DNA from 3 places in the Cupriavidus sp. 86D6 genome. Region 1 is predicted to be linked to each of the others. Evidence: predicted binding sites of a transcription regulator. Region 1 holds the regulator's gene; each other region holds the start of a gene.
What was found. The regulator sigma-54, encoded in region 1, starts transcription at its own class of promoters, with help from an activator protein. The targets are predictions, from matches to a motif close to TGGCANGNAANCTGCTTT.

Region 1 (4,904 bases):
CGGCAGCCGTTCGAATTCGCCATCGTTGCGACGTACCAGCTGCACCACGAGCTTGAGCTTCATCTTCCGGCGCACCGCCGTTTCGCCAAAGATCGTCTTGATATCGAGCAGGCCCAGGCCGCGCACTTCGAGCAGGTTCTGCAGCAGCGGCGGGCAGCGGCCTTCGATGAAGTCGGGGCCCAGCCGGACGAAATCGACGGCATCGTCCGCCACGAGGCCGTGGCCGCGCGAAATCAGTTCCAGGCCCAGCTCGCTCTTGCCCAGGCCCGATTCGCCCATGATCAGCACGCCCATGCCGAGGATGTCCAGAAATACCCCGTGCATCGTCACGCGCGGCGCGGAGATGCGCGACAGGTAGAGGCGCAGGTGATCGATCACGGCCGCCGAGGACACCGGCGTGGTGAACAGCGGGGTCGACGAGCGCGTGCAGCGCAGTTCCAGGTCGGGCGGGGGCTCCATGCCGTCGGCCACCACCAGGAACGGCGGCTCCAGCAGGATCAGTTCGCCCATCTGGCGCTTGCGCGGTTCGTCGTCCAGGCGTTGGTAATACTGGATTTCGGGTTTGCCCAGCACCTGGATCCGGTTCGGGTGGATCAGGTTCAGGTGGCCCACCAGATCGGCGGCGGAAGTGGCTTCGCGAGCGAATTCGACGTCAAAGGCCCGGTCGGCACCTTCCAGACCGGCGACCCACGACAGTTTGATGTCGGCTGCGTTGTCGTCGAAGATCGACTGCGAGGTGACGCCGGTGAGTTCCATGCGGGATGCTTTCTACGAGGGGGCGGTATGGCTTCAGGCGGCCAGCCAGGCCGGCCTGCGGATCGTCACGGATGCCATTCGGTCAGCAACTGGTGGACGGCTTCGGGCGTGGGCAGCGTGGCCAGCCCTTCGCGCATCTCGCGGTCCGACAGCAACTGTGCGATTTCCGAGAGAATTTCGAGGTGCTGCTGGGTGGCCTGTTCGGGTACCAGCAGGAAAATCAGCAGCGAGACCGGCTTGCCGTCGGGCGATTCGAACGGAATCGGCTCGGCCAGGCGCATGAAGCCGGCCAGCGGCTGCTTCAGGCCCTTGATACGGCCGTGCGGAATGGCGACGCCGGCACCGAGGCCGGTCGAACCCAGCGATTCGCGGGCGAAAAGGTTGTCCGTGACGGTGGCGCGGGCCACACCATGGTTGTTCTCGAACAGGAGCCCGGCTTGCTCGAAGACCCGCTTCTTGCTGGTGACGGTGACGTCGAGATGGATGTTGCCGGGTGGCAGCAATTTGGCCAAACGATTCATGGGCGATGCACGAGAAGTCAGGTTGGCGATACGGCGCACAAATGCCGTCCCGCCGGATGGGGCAATTCAGGATATCGAGTGCTTGGTGGACGCCCGCATTGGAACGTCCGGCTCATTATAGAGCAGGGCCACAGCGCGCTTGTGCACTGCAGCGCCGGCGCCGCGGGTGGTGCCGCGGATTGGCCGGCCGGATTGCCCACCCGGATATTGCCGCCGGCGCCCGCATGATCTTCCGTCACGTGGCCTGCCGTTCGGGTCACCGGGACCGTTCTGCCTGTCGTTCTTGTATGGCGCAGCATACACCGAGCCGCGCAAGATGCGAACACCCCCGGCAAATCAATTGGTTTCGGCCGTGGTGGGAAGGTAACGGAGAATGTCAGCCCGACGCGGGCGCGCAGCCATCAAAAAAGCCGCGCAGATGCGCGGCTTTGCTCTCTTCCTGTCAGTCCTCTCGGGGACGCTGACGTCCGCCTCGAGGGGCAGTCAAGGATTTGCCAGCCTATTGTTGCTGTAGCTGGGCTTCAGCCATCTGGTACTTGACCGCTTCCCGGTCATGACCCTGCACGCGGTCCTTGTAGCGGATCACCTGCCGGTCGAGCTTGTCGACCAGACAGTCGATCGCAGCGTACAGGTCTTCATGGTGCGCTTCGACGAAGATGTCCTTGCCCTTGAGATGCAGATTGATTTCCGCGTACTGACGCTTGTCCTTTTCCTTGTGGTTGTCGACAGATAGCAGCACGCTCACGCCAATGACCTGATCGAAATGCCTGACAATTCGCTCCAGTTTCGTTTCCACATACTCACGCAGCGGCGGCGTGATGTCGAGGTGGTGTCCACTGATCTTGAAGTTCATAGCGCTTCTCCTTCTGAAAGAGCCGCACCAGGCAGGCGGTTGCGGCTCGGCTACAAAGACTTGCGGAGATTGACTGCGGGGATCTTCAGTGCTTCGCGATATTTGGCCACCGTGCGGCGTGCGACCACAAAGCCCTGTTCGCCCAGCAATTCGGCGATGCGGCTGTCGGAAAGAGGATTCCTGGGTTCTTCGGCTCCTATCAGTTGCTTGATCAGCGCGCGGATCGCCGTGGAAGAGGCCGCGCCGCCCGTCTCCGTGGAGACGTGGCTACCAAAGAAGTACTTCAACTCGAAAGTACCCATTGGCGTGGCCATGTATTTGTTCGTGGTCACCCGGGAAATGGTCGACTCATGTAAACCGAGTGTATCGGCAATTTCCCGCAAAACCAAGGGCCGCATCGCTATTTCGCCGTGCGAAAAAAAGTTCTTCTGACGCTCCACAATTGCCTGCGCCACACGCAGGATCGTGTCGAATCTTTGCTGGATGTTCTTGATAAGCCACCGCGCTTCCTGCAGCTTTTGCTGCAGTCCCGCAGCCCCCGCTTCGCCTTTTGCACCGCGCAAGATCTGCGCGTACATGTCGTTGATGCGCAGGCGCGGCATCACATCCGGATTCAGCTGGGCAATCCAGCCGCTGCCGCTCTTGCGCACGAACACGTCCGGCACCACGAAATCGGCCTCGGGGCGGCTGTACGCATGTCCTGGGTACGGTGCCAGCGAGCGGATCAGGTCGTGCGCCGCCTTTAGTGCAATTTCGTCCACCTGCAGCGCTTTCTTGAGGCGCGTGTAATCCCTGACCGCCAGCAGTTCAAGATGATGGTTGACGATGGACAGGGCCAGTTCGCGCTGCGGATGCTGCAGCCGTTTCAATTGCAGGCTCAGGCATTCGGCGGCATTGCGCGCGCCCACGCCGGGCGGATCGAAGCTCTGCAGCAGCGTCAGCATCGCCTGCACTTCTTCCACCTCGAATTCGAGTTCTTCGGGCAGTTCGGTGCAGATTTCCTCGAGTGACGCACTCAGGTATCCGTCGTCGTCGAGCGATTCGATCAGGAAGATGGCCAGGCCCTTGTCGCGCGCCGAAATCTTGAGCGGCGTCAGCTGTTCCATCAGGTACTCGCGCAGCGTGGGGTCCGCGTCACGCAACTGCATCGGCGTCTTTTCGTCTTCGTCGTTCTGCGGGCGGCGCGCGAAGTCGTCGAGGCTCCAGTCGTTGCCGTAGTCCTCGGCACCGGAATCGCTGAAGCCTTCTTCCTCGCCGCCGGACGCATGTTCGCTGCGATCGTCGCCGTTGGCCTGCGGTTCGGACGGGGCCGGCGCCGGGGCGCTTTGCAGATTAACGGAGCCGTCAGCCGCCACGCGCAGCGGGCTTTCGATCCAGTCGTTCTCGCGTTCCAGCAGCGGGTTTTCCGTCAGCGCCTGTTCCACCTCCTGTTGCAGTTCGAGCGTGGAAAGCTGAAGCAGCCGGATGGACTGCTGCAGTTGCGGCGTGAGGGCCAGATGTTGGGAGAGGCGGAGCTGAAGCGAAGGTTTCATGCGACCTATTCTATGCGCATCTTTCCGTTGTTGGAACGGAATTTGCTACAACCTATCGCTTCGGCTTCCTGATCGGCAACGGCTTTGAAATAGCCGTGGGCAAGTGCGGTAAAAATGACCTGCCGATGACCTGCCGATGACCTGCCGATGACCTGCCGATGACCTGCCGGAAACCTGTCGGCAGTGTGGCCGCGGGGGCGGCCGCGCCTTACATGCGGAAGTTTTCGCCCAGGTAGACGCGGCGTACCGACTCGTTGGCGATGATTTCCTCGGGCTGGCCGGCGGCCAGCACGGTGCCTTCGCTGATGATGTACGCGTGGTCGCAGATGCCCAGCGTTTCGCGCACGTTATGGTCGGTGATCAGCACGCCGATATTGCGCGCCTTCAGGAAGCTCACGATGCGCTGGATTTCGCCCACGGCGATCGGGTCCACGCCGGCGAACGGTTCGTCGAGCAGGATGAAGCGCGGGGACGACGCCAGCGCGCGCGCGATTTCCACGCGGCGGCGCTCGCCGCCCGACAGCGACAGCGCCGGGTTGTTGCGCAGATGGGCGATCTGCAGGTCGTCGAGCAGCGAATCCAGGCGGCGTTCGATTTCGGCCTTGGGCAGCGGCTTGCCGTTTTCCACCTGCAGTTCCAGCACCGCGCGGATGTTCTCTTCCACGTTGAGCTTGCGGAATACCGACGCTTCCTGTGGCAGGTACGACAGGCCCATGCGGGCGCGTTCGTGGATGGCCAGTCCGCTGATGTGCTCGTCGTCGAGCACGATGTCGCCTTCGTCCAGCGCCACCAGCCCCACGATCATGTAGAACGACGTGGTCTTGCCGGCGCCGTTGGGGCCCAGCAGCCCCACCACCTCGCCGCTTTTCACGTCGAGCGATACGTCCTTGACCACCGTGCGCGTGCCGTAGCGTTTCTTCAGGTGACGCACGACCAGCGTGCTGCTGTCGGTGCGGACGGCGGATGCGGAGGACGTGGCAGAGGCGGTGAGCGTGGCGGAATCGTTCATCAGGACTGGCTGGAGGTAAGGCGTTAAGGCTTGGGCGCGGTGGACGGCTTCAGATCCAGCGGTGCGCCCGCAGCGGCGGGGGCGCTGGCGTCCGAGCGCGGCGACAGCACCGCGCGCACGCGGCCCGACGTATTGCCGGCCGTGGTGTTGTTGTCGCCGCCGGTGGCGGTGTAGTACTCGTTGCGGCTGTCGTAGGTGATCACGGCGCCGCGGATCTCGTCGATGATCTTCGC
Region 2 (4,904 bases), on a different contig from region 1:
GCGATGCGGTGGCCGCGCACGCGCACTGATTCGCGGAAACTTTTGCGCGTTCGCGGCGTCTGTCACGTGCGAAAGTGGGGGGACGTACCGCTCCGCAGCGCATCTGCTGACGCAAACCAGCGACAAAACCCGGGTTTTTCCCTTGGTTTGACCTGTCGCATGTGAGAAAACCCCTTTACTTCTGGCTGTTTCCGCTATGATTCAGTGCGTGCCGGCCAGCACGATTCGCAAGCGATGACAGGTGCTACGCTGCGATGGATGGCAAATGGCCGGGACATCAATCTTCAACTCTCGTATATCGATATGGCGACCAAAGCGAAACCGACCGCGAAGACTGCAACCAAGCCTGCTGCCAAGAAGGCCGCAGCAACCAAGGCACCCGTGAAGGCTGCCGCAAAGAAGGCCGCACCGGCCAAGAAGGCTGCTCCCGCTGCTGCTCCGACCGTGAAGCCGCTGAAGGACACCTTCAACAAGTCGAGCCTGGTCGCTCACCTGGTGGCACAAACCCAGCTCGAAGCCAAGGCTGTGAAGACGGTGCTGGCTCACCTCGAAAACACCATCGTCAGCGCGCTGAACAAGAAGGGCGCTGGCGAATTCACGCTGCCGGGCCTGCTGAAGGTGACCGCGCAGCAAGTGCCGGCCAAGAAGAAGCGTTTCGGCAAGGACCCGTTCACGGGTGAAGAGCGTTGGTTCCCGGCCAAGCCGGCCAGCGTCAAGGTCAAGGTCCGTCCGCTGAAGAAGCTGAAGGACGCTGCGGCCTGATCGCCGACCCACTTTGGTAGTCGCCCGCCCGCTGCCTGCCCCGTGCAGGCGCCGGACGGCTAAAGACCCCGTGTCTCGCAAGAGCACGGGGTCTTTTGGTTTATGGGCGCCCGGCCGGCGCCCGGGCGTCAGTACGCCTTGAAGTTAGCCGCCACGCGCTGGCGCAGGAAATCGCCGGCGGTGATCGCCGGATACTGCTTCGCCGGCCCCTCGATCACGGCATTGCGGTTGGCCTGGCAAAAGAACGCCAGGCTGTAGCGCGGGCCCATGTATTCGCCCGGCAGCGGGTTGCGTACGCGGTGAAAGTTCGACGGCAGGCGGTCGTCGCTCCAGCGCATCAGCATGTCGCCGATGTTGCAGGTGATCACGTCCTCGTCCGGTGGAATCGGCGTCCATGCCTGGGCTTCCATCTCCTTGCCGGGGCAAACCTGCAAACCGCCTTGTCCCTGGCGCTGGAACAGCAGCGTCAGGCAGTCGAAATCGGTGTGCGCGCCGGCGCGCCACAGGTCGAGTTTGTCCTGCGCCTCAGGCGGAATCGCGTAGTAGTGGAGCAGGCGCAGCGTGCTCTGATAGTCGGGCGCTACGGGGTCGTGCGCGCGCCTGAAGAAATCCGCGTCAAATCCCAGCTTGTCGGCAAAGCAGGACAGCACCTTCATGCCGACGTCCCAGCATTGCCGTTCGAACGCAAGCATGGTGGCCTGGAAACCGGGCAGCTCGGTGTCGGTGGGCCACAGCGCGGCCATATGCGGGCGCGTGATCTGGTACGACTCCTTCTGATCGGGGGTGCCGGTGGACGGGCGCACCTGGGCGCGGGTTTCCCAGCCGGCGTTGTTGGCCTTCTGCAGCGGATACTGGCCCTTGATCGCCTCAGGCAGCGCGAAGAACTGTTCGGTCATGGCAAACGCTTCGCGCACGGCTGTCAGGTCGATGCCGTGGTTTTCCAGCTGGAAGAAGCCAATTTCGACGGCAGCCTGCCAGAGCTGGTCGGCAATCTCGGCTTTGCGTTGGTCAAAATCCGACAGGTCGATGCGGCGGATGTCCCGCGCATCGGTCTCGGTGCCGTGGGCGCCCATGCGCGACTCGCGCGCCAGTTCGTGCAGGGGGAGGGTGGTTGTCCTGGTCATGTCGTTCCGGGTTCAGGAAAAGTTGAACGGGTCCGGCCGACCGGGAAAGCGGGATACCTGGAATACCTGGGATGCAGGAAGTCTCTGGCTCTCGAGTTCCGCAGCGGCGCGGACATCAAGAGCAATTTCCTGCCGCCCGCCTGCGCCAATAGGGGCGTCAGGAAACGGGCGGTTGAACGCTTCTACTCTTCAATCATCACCATCGCAGGTTTTGGGCCAGCGCAAAACGGACGAAATCCGGCTGTTTTTCACCTTCCTGGCGCATGGCGGGGCGGTTGTGGTGCGTGGATGGGCTGGCGACGGTGCATCGTCCGCGCGGGGCGATGCATCCGGTGCTACCGCTGGGTCCAGCGCGGATCGCGCTTCTGCAGGAACGCGTCGATCCCTTCGCCCGCATCCTCTTCCATCATGTTGCGGGCCATCACGTCGCCAGCGAAGGCGTAGGCGTCGGCCAGCTGCATCGACTGCTGCCTGTAGAACATGGCCTTGCCATAGCGGATGGCCGTCGGGCTTTTTGCGCAGATCTGGGCGACCTTGCGTGCGACGGCGGCATCGAGATCATCGTCGGCCACGGCTTCGTTGATCAGGCCCCAATCGGCCGCTGTCTGGGCGTCGATGAAGCGCCCGGTCACCAGCAGGTCGAAGGCCCGTTTCGTTGCCACGTTGCGCGACAGCGCCACCGACGGCGTGGAGCAAAAGAGCCCGACGTTGATGCCGGACACGGCAAACTGCGCCTGCATGGACGCGACCGCCAGGTCGCAACTGGCGACCAGCTGGCAGCCGGCGGCGGTGGCAATGCCATGGACGCGCGCAATGACAGGCACCGGCAGCGCCTGGATGGCCTGCATCACGACGCTGCACCGGGCGAACAGGCCCTGGTAGTACGAAAGCGCGGGCTGGCCGCGCATTTCCCGCAGATCGTGGCCCGCGCAGAATGCCTTGCCCTGGGCTGCCAGAATCACGCAACGCACGCTGTCATCGCTGGCGATGCCGTGGAGGGCGCCGTGCAGCGCGGCCAGCATGGCTTCCGAGAGCGCATTGAACTGCAGCGGCCGGTTCAGCCGCAGTGTCACCACGCCATCGCGGCTGTCATGCAGCACCAGCGGCTCGGTTGCCTTGTCGTCTGACTGCGCTGCCATATCGGGCTCCGTCATCGGTCAATGGCGCAATGATCGCGCGATTTGCTCGCAATGGGTGCGGAATCAGGGTGAATCCGGATGCCGGGATCGCGGACGATTGGCGTACCGGTGGGTTGCCAGTGGCCTGCCGGCGTCCACCGCTGGCACCGGCGGCGGCTCAAAAAAAAAGAGCCGACTTGTGTCGGCTCGCAATGCTTCAACTCGATACGGTATGGCTTATTGCGGACCCAGCTTCTTGATCAGGGCGTCCAGCTTGGCCACTTCTTCCTCGGTCAGGTCGGTCAGCGGCGCGCGCACCGGGCCGGCGTCGTGGCCAACCAGCCTGGCGCCGGCCTTCACGATCGACACGGCGTAGCCATGCTTGCGGTTTCGGATGTCCAGGTACGGCAGGAAGAAGTCGTCGATCAGGCGGCCGATCGTGGCGTGGTCGTCGGCGGCCACGGCACGGTAGAAGTCCATCGCGGTCTTCGGGATGAAGTTGAACACGGCCGACGAGTACACCGGCACGCCCAGCGCCTTGTAGGCAGCGGCATAGACTTCGGCGGTGGGCAGGCCACCCAGGTAGGCCAGGCGGTCGCCCAGCTTGCGGCGCACGCGAACCATGGCTTCGATGTCACCCACGCCGTCCTTGAAACCGATCAGGTTCGGGCACTTGTCCACCACCTTGGCCAGCAGGTCGGCGCCGATGCGCGAATTGGCGCGGTTGTAGACGATCACGCCGCACCGGGTCGCCTTGCAAACCTCTTCGATATGGTTGGCGATGCCGTCTTCGCTGGCTTCGGTCAGGTAGTGCGGCATCAGCAGGATGCCGTGGGCGCCCAGGCGCTCGGCTTCCCTGGCGTACTCGATGGCCACGCGGGTCGGGCCGCCAGCGCCAGCCAGGATGGGCACCTTGCCACGGCACGTTTCCACGGCGGTGCGGATCACATTCGAGTAGTCCTGCTGCGTCAGCGAGAAGAACTCACCGGTGCCGCCCGCGGCGAACAGGGCCGAGGCACCGTACGGCGCCAGCCATTCCAGGCGCTCGGTATAGGTGTCGGCGCGGAAGTTGCCCTGTGCGTCGAAATCGGTAACGGGGAACGAGAGCAGGCCTTCGGAAATAATCTGCTTCAGTTCTTGCGGTGTAGTCATGTCGCTCTTCCTGATCGCCACATGGCGAATGGTGGGTGAAGTGTGAATCAAGGCCGGTGGGTGCCCGATCCATCGTTGTTAAATTCGAGATAAGTCATCGTACAACTAACAACTTGACCGTGCAAGTGGGACGGCGCAAACCAAGGGAAAACCCCGGTGAAAAAGGTGGCGAAGACGGGTGCCCACGCGTTGCTGCAGCCGGGCAGGGTGGGCTGGCAAACCGGACAGAATCCGCCGCAAAGCCGCAAGCCAATTGAAAGGCAGCGATATCGGCCCACGCGCCGAAATACAGACCATTGCACCAAGGCAGGGTAAACGCGCACTGTGGCGGACGGAACCGCGTCTCTATAATTCTGGTCGTACGACGACATATCACACGCCGGTCCAGACGCATTCCCGCATCGAGGTCCACCGGCTGTGAGGAGACCCCGATGAACGCAACACCCGCTTCCAGCGCGGCCGCCGCAGCCGGCGCCCGCCGCACCAACGTCCGCTACTGGATCCTTGCCCTGATCTTTATCGTGACCACGATCAATTACGCCGATCGTGCCACGCTGTCCATCACCGGGCCCGCCATGCGCGAGGAGTTCGGCTTCTCGGCGGTGCAGATGGGCTATATCTTCTCGGCCTTCAGCTGGGCCTACGTGATGGCGCAGATCCCGGGCGGCTGGCTGCTCGACCGTTTCGGCGCGCGCCGCATCTATGCCTTCAGCATTTTCCTGTGGTCGTTCTTCACGCTGCTGCAAGG
Region 3 (4,904 bases), on a different contig from region 1:
GCCGGACGCCAGCGGCCCTGCGCTGCCAATCGGCGAGATGAAGATCGACGATGGCTTCGGCAATGCGCTGCCGCCCGGCGAGATCGGCGAATTGATGGTGCGCGGCGCCAACGTCGTGCGTGGCTACTGGAACAAGCCTGAGGCCACGGCAAAGACCTTTGTCGATGGATGGCTGCACACCGGCGACGTGGCGCGGCTGGACGAGGAAGGCTTTCTCTACATCGTCGACCGCATGAAGGACATGCTGATCCGTGGCGGCGAGAACATCTACTGCATCGAGGTGGAAAGCGCGTTGTATGCCCATCCGGCCGTCATGGATGCGGCCGTGGTCGGCATTGCGCACCGGACGCTGGGCGAGGAACCGGGGGCCGTGGTCAGCCTGAAGCCGGGCGCCCGGGCCACCGAAGCGGAGCTGCAGGATTTCGTGCGCCAGCAGCTGGCCGCGTTCAAGGTGCCGGTGCGGATCATCGTCCGGGACGACATGCTGCCCCGCAATCCGAATGGCAAGATCCTGAAATCGAACCTGCGCAAGCTGTTCGAATAGGAAGGCCGGCGTCGCAAGGCCCTGCGACGCCGCGAGGCCGTCACTTCACAGGAATCGGCGTCCCGGCCGGCACCGGGACGGCCGTCACCGCGTTCTGCGGGCTGCCGCTGACGATGCGGTCCGAATAGGTCAGGTAGACCAGCGTATTGCGCTTGCGATCCACCGCGCGCACCACGTGCAGCGTCTTGAACAGGATCGACATGCGTTCCGAGAACACGTCTTCCTGCGCCTTGAGCGGGCCCTTGAACGCGATCGTCCCCACCTGCCGGCAGGCAATCGACGCCTCGGGCGGGTCCTCGGCCATGCCGAACGTGCCTTTGATGCCACCGGTGCGGGCACGCGACACGTAGCACGTCACGCCTTCCACCTGCGGATCGTCGTAGGCCTCGATCACAACCTTGTCCGACCCCGTCACCCGGAAATTGGTCGAAACGCTACCGATTTCCTCGGCATGGGCGGCAGCCAGCAGCGTGGCCAGGCCACATGCCAGCCCAGCCGCCAGCACAATACGCAATGGCCTCGGCGTCATTCGGCGGTCGCCCCCTTGATCTCGTCGTGGCGGCGCTCCATTTCCTGGCGCAGCGCACGGCGTTGCCGGGCGGCTTCGAAACGCTGGCGCTCCACCTCGTCGCGCGGCTGCAGCGGCGGCACTTCGGCCGGCGTGCCGTTGTCGTCCACGGCCACCATCGTGAAATAGCAGCTGTTGGTATGGCGAACCACCTTGCTGCGGATGTTCTCGGTCACCACCTTGATGCCGATTTCCATCGAGCTGCGGCCCGTGAAGTTCACCGCCGCCAGGAACGTCACCAGTTCGCCGACGTGAATCGGCTGGCGAAACACCACCTGGTCAACCGACAGCGTCACGACATACCGTCCGGCGTAGCGGCTCGCGCACGCGTAGGCCACCATATCCAGGTACTTGAGGATGGTGCCGCCGTGGACATTGCCGGAAAAATTGGCCATGTCCGGCGTCATCAGCACGGTCATGGACAGCTGGTGGGACAGATCATTCATCGCAGAAAATCCAGAAATCGAGCATGAGGCGCGGGCAGTGTAACCCGCTCGGCCGGGTCATGGCATATCGGATGTGCGCGATTTCCGCTGCGAAGCAGCAAAACAGTCTGAATACCCTGCGGGACAAATAAAAAAAGCGGCCCCGCAGGCCGCTTTCTGTACTTCCGTACTTCTGTACTTCTGTAACGCTCCGGACGCGATGCGCTTACTTCTTCTTGTTCACGGCGTCCTTGAAACCCTGGCCGGCCGAGAACTTCACCGTCTTGGCGGCCGGGATCTTGATCGTTTCGCCGGTGCGCGGATTGCGACCGGTACGTGCAGCACGCTTGCCCGAGCTGAAGCTGCCAAAACCTACCAGCGTAACCGAGTCACCCTTCGCAACTGCCTTCTTGATACTGTCCAGCGCAGCGTTCAGCGCGCGCTCGGCGGCGGCGTTGCTGAGTTCTGCTTCCGCGGCGATGGCCGATACCAGTTCACCTTTATTCATGGCTGATTTCCCTTGTTTGGTCGTCGTCACCGGACTTTTGCCAAGTGGCAAAAGTCCGATCGGCGCAGTCTAATCTGCCCTTTACGGCTTGAGCAATCCCCAGTGGCACCGATGCAACGAAAACTGCCGGAAATCGTTCTCCGACAAGACTTAGCGGGGTTTTTACCCCTCTGTTTTTCGAATCGGCACATCACATTTGAGGATCAAGACGTATCGGACGGCGCACTTTATGAAACCGGCAGATTATTGCCGATTATTCACCGTACGGCGCAATTTCCGCCTTCCGGTTTGCCGAGGTCGGATTGCCAGCCCACGGCGCGCATTTTCGGCGCAGCGCGGCGCCATGCACCAATCAGGGTCCGCTCGCGCGCTGACATGCGTCTTTTTGGCGCACGCATGCCCCATGATCGCTCCACCCTCGCCCTGCTCCGTGCCGCGTGGGGGGATGCACCGACAGCGCGCCCGGTGCGGCGCGCCCAGATTTGGCGCGGCATTCCCCGTTTTGCGCCAAAAACTGGAACGCTAATTGCTTATCCGTGCTCCCATTTTGAGCATGAGGTAACGATGGAGAACCTGAAGACAGGCACGGATGCCTTGTTCATCCTGCTGGGCGCGATCATGGTGCTGGCAATGCACGCGGGGTTCGCATTCCTGGAACTTGGCACGGTTCGCAAGAAGAATCAGGTCAATGCACTGGTAAAGATACTGGTCGATTTCGCGGTGTCGACGCTGGCCTACTTCTTCATCGGATACACCATCGCCTATGGGGTCCAGTTCTTTGCCGGCGCGGAGACACTGGCCGAGAAAAATGGCCACGAACTGGTGAAGTTCTTCTTCCTGGCGACGTTTGCCGCCGCCATTCCGGCGATTATCTCGGGCGGCATCGCGGAACGCTCGCGCTTCAATCCGCAACTGATGGCGACCTTCGTCCTGGTGGGCTTTGTCTATCCGTTCTTCGAAGGCATCGTCTGGAACAACCGCCTGGGCGTGCAGGACTGGCTGGCTTCGGTCACGGGCGCACCGTTCCACGACTTTGCCGGTTCGGTGGTCGTGCACGCGGTGGGCGGCTGGATCGCCCTGCCCGCCGTGCTGCTGCTCGGTGCCCGCCGCGGCCGTTATCAGAAGGATGGCCGCATCAGCGCGCATCCGCCGTCGAACATCCCCTTCCTGGCGCTGGGCGCCTGGGTGCTGGCGGTGGGCTGGTTCGGCTTCAACGTGATGAGCGCGCAGACCATCGACAAGATTAGCGGCCTGGTGGCCATCAATTCGCTGATGGCGATGGTCGGCGGCACGCTGGCGGCCTGGGCGGCGGGCCGCAACGACCCGGGCTTCTCGTACAACGGCCCGCTGGCCGGGCTGGTGGCGGTCTGCGCAGGCTCCGACATCATGCATCCGCTGGGCGCGCTGGTGACTGGCGCCGTGGCTGGCGTGCTGTTCGTCTATCTGTTTACGCTGGCCCAGAACAAATGGCATATCGACGATGTGCTGGGTGTCTGGCCGCTGCACGGCCTCTGCGGCGCCTGGGGCGGCATTGCAGCGGGCGTTTTCGGCAGCCGCCTGCTGGGCGGGATGGGCGGCGTGTCGCTGGTGTCGCAAGTGGCCGGCACGCTGATGGGGATCGTGGTCGCGCTGGTTGGCGGCACGGTGGTCTATGGCACGCTGAAAAAGCTGGTAGGCATCCGCCTGGACCCGGAAGAGGAGTTCAACGGCGCCGACCTGACGCTGCACCGCATCTCGGCCACGCCGGAGCGTGAAACCAACTGGTAAACCACGTATTTGCAGGGCATTGTGGAAAAAAGCGGCCGGGCATTAACCCGGCCGTTTTTACTTGGCGCGCAAAAAAGATTGACTTGAACTTTCGCGCGCGAGCGCCCAATAATGCCCTTGCGGTTTCCTCAAACGCCGACACAGGCGTGCCTTGTGATCCTGACATTATCGACAGCATGCTTTCGTTTTCGCTGTCCCTGTTTTTCCTGCCCGTAAATCACAGGAGTATGTTCATGGATACCACCTCGCTGCAAAGCATCCGCGACGTCATTTACAGCTACGCCACCATATTCGGCGTGAAAATCCTGGCCGCGCTGGCGTTCTGGGTGGTGGGCCGCTGGCTGATTCATTTCGTGGTGCGGCTCGTACAGAATTCGCTTGCCAGGCAAAGCGTCGACCCCACCCTGCTGCGCTATGTCGGATCGATCGTCACCGTCACGCTGAATGTCGTGCTGGTGATCGGCATCCTGGGATACTTCGGCATCCAGACCACCACGTTCGCGGCGCTGATCGCGGCGGCCGGCGTGGCCATCGGCATGGCGTGGTCCGGACTGATGTCCAATTTCGCTGCTGGCGCGTTCCTGGTGGTCCTGCGTCCGTTCAAGGTCGGCGACTTCGTGACCGTGGGCGGCGTGACCGGCACGGTGCGCGAAATTGGCCTGTTCGCCACGTCGCTCGATACCCCGGACAACGTCCTGACCGTGGTCGGCAACAACAAGATCTTCAGCGACACGATCCAGAATTTCACGGCCAACCCGTACCGGCGCGTGGAACTGAAGGCGCAACTGGCCGGCACCACCGACGCCGTGGCAGCCATCGCGCTGCTCAAGGAAAAACTGGCCGCCATCCCGAACGTACTGGCCGAACCGGCGGTCGATGTGGAGATCCTGGAATTCACGCTGGTGGGGCCGGTGCTGGCGGTACGCCCGTACTGCCACAACGACCACTACTGGCAGGTGTACTTCGACACCAATCGGACCATCCGCGACAGCTTCGGTGCGGCCGGTTTTGCGGCCCCGATGCCGGCGCAGATGGTGGTCATGCAGAACGCCCCGGCCGTGCCGTTGACCCAGCCGGCCAACCAGGCCGCCT

Region 2: a site for sigma-54 is predicted at 2,088-2,105, ahead of AC3G88_RS19685 (isopenicillin N synthase family dioxygenase). Genes of this name have one in related genera too.
Region 3: a site for sigma-54 is predicted at 2,561-2,578, ahead of AC3G88_RS19640 (ammonium transporter). Genes of this name have one in related genera too.

Annotation. Positions count from the first base shown of each region.
Region 1 covers NZ_JBYPSB010000013.1:21,713-26,616, reverse strand. The annotation lists gene hprK (HPr(Ser) kinase/phosphatase) at 1-756, opposite strand, end outside; gene ptsN (PTS IIA-like nitrogen regulatory protein PtsN) at 822-1,277, opposite strand; gene hpf (ribosome hibernation-promoting factor, HPF/YfiA family) at 1,777-2,130, opposite strand; gene AC3G88_RS22800 (RNA polymerase factor sigma-54) at 2,181-3,662, opposite strand; gene lptB (LPS export ABC transporter ATP-binding protein) at 3,871-4,671, opposite strand; gene lptA (lipopolysaccharide transport periplasmic protein LptA) at 4,695-4,904, opposite strand, start outside.
Region 2 covers NZ_JBYPSB010000009.1:32,092-36,995, forward strand. The annotation lists gene AC3G88_RS19675 (Mpo1 family 2-hydroxy fatty acid dioxygenase) at 1-29, shown strand, start outside; gene AC3G88_RS19680 (HU family DNA-binding protein) at 304-762, shown strand; gene AC3G88_RS19685 (isopenicillin N synthase family dioxygenase) at 891-1,886, opposite strand; gene AC3G88_RS19690 (enoyl-CoA hydratase) at 2,222-3,025, opposite strand; gene kdgD (5-dehydro-4-deoxyglucarate dehydratase) at 3,242-4,156, opposite strand; gene AC3G88_RS19700 (MFS transporter) at 4,588-4,904, shown strand, end outside.
Region 3 covers NZ_JBYPSB010000009.1:23,427-28,330, reverse strand. The annotation lists gene AC3G88_RS19660 (class I adenylate-forming enzyme family protein) at 1-544, shown strand, start outside; gene AC3G88_RS19655 (CreA family protein) at 585-1,073, opposite strand; gene AC3G88_RS19650 (acyl-CoA thioesterase) at 1,070-1,558, opposite strand; gene AC3G88_RS19645 (HU family DNA-binding protein) at 1,764-2,045, opposite strand; gene AC3G88_RS19640 (ammonium transporter) at 2,610-3,812, shown strand; gene AC3G88_RS19635 (mechanosensitive ion channel family protein) at 4,046-4,904, shown strand, end outside.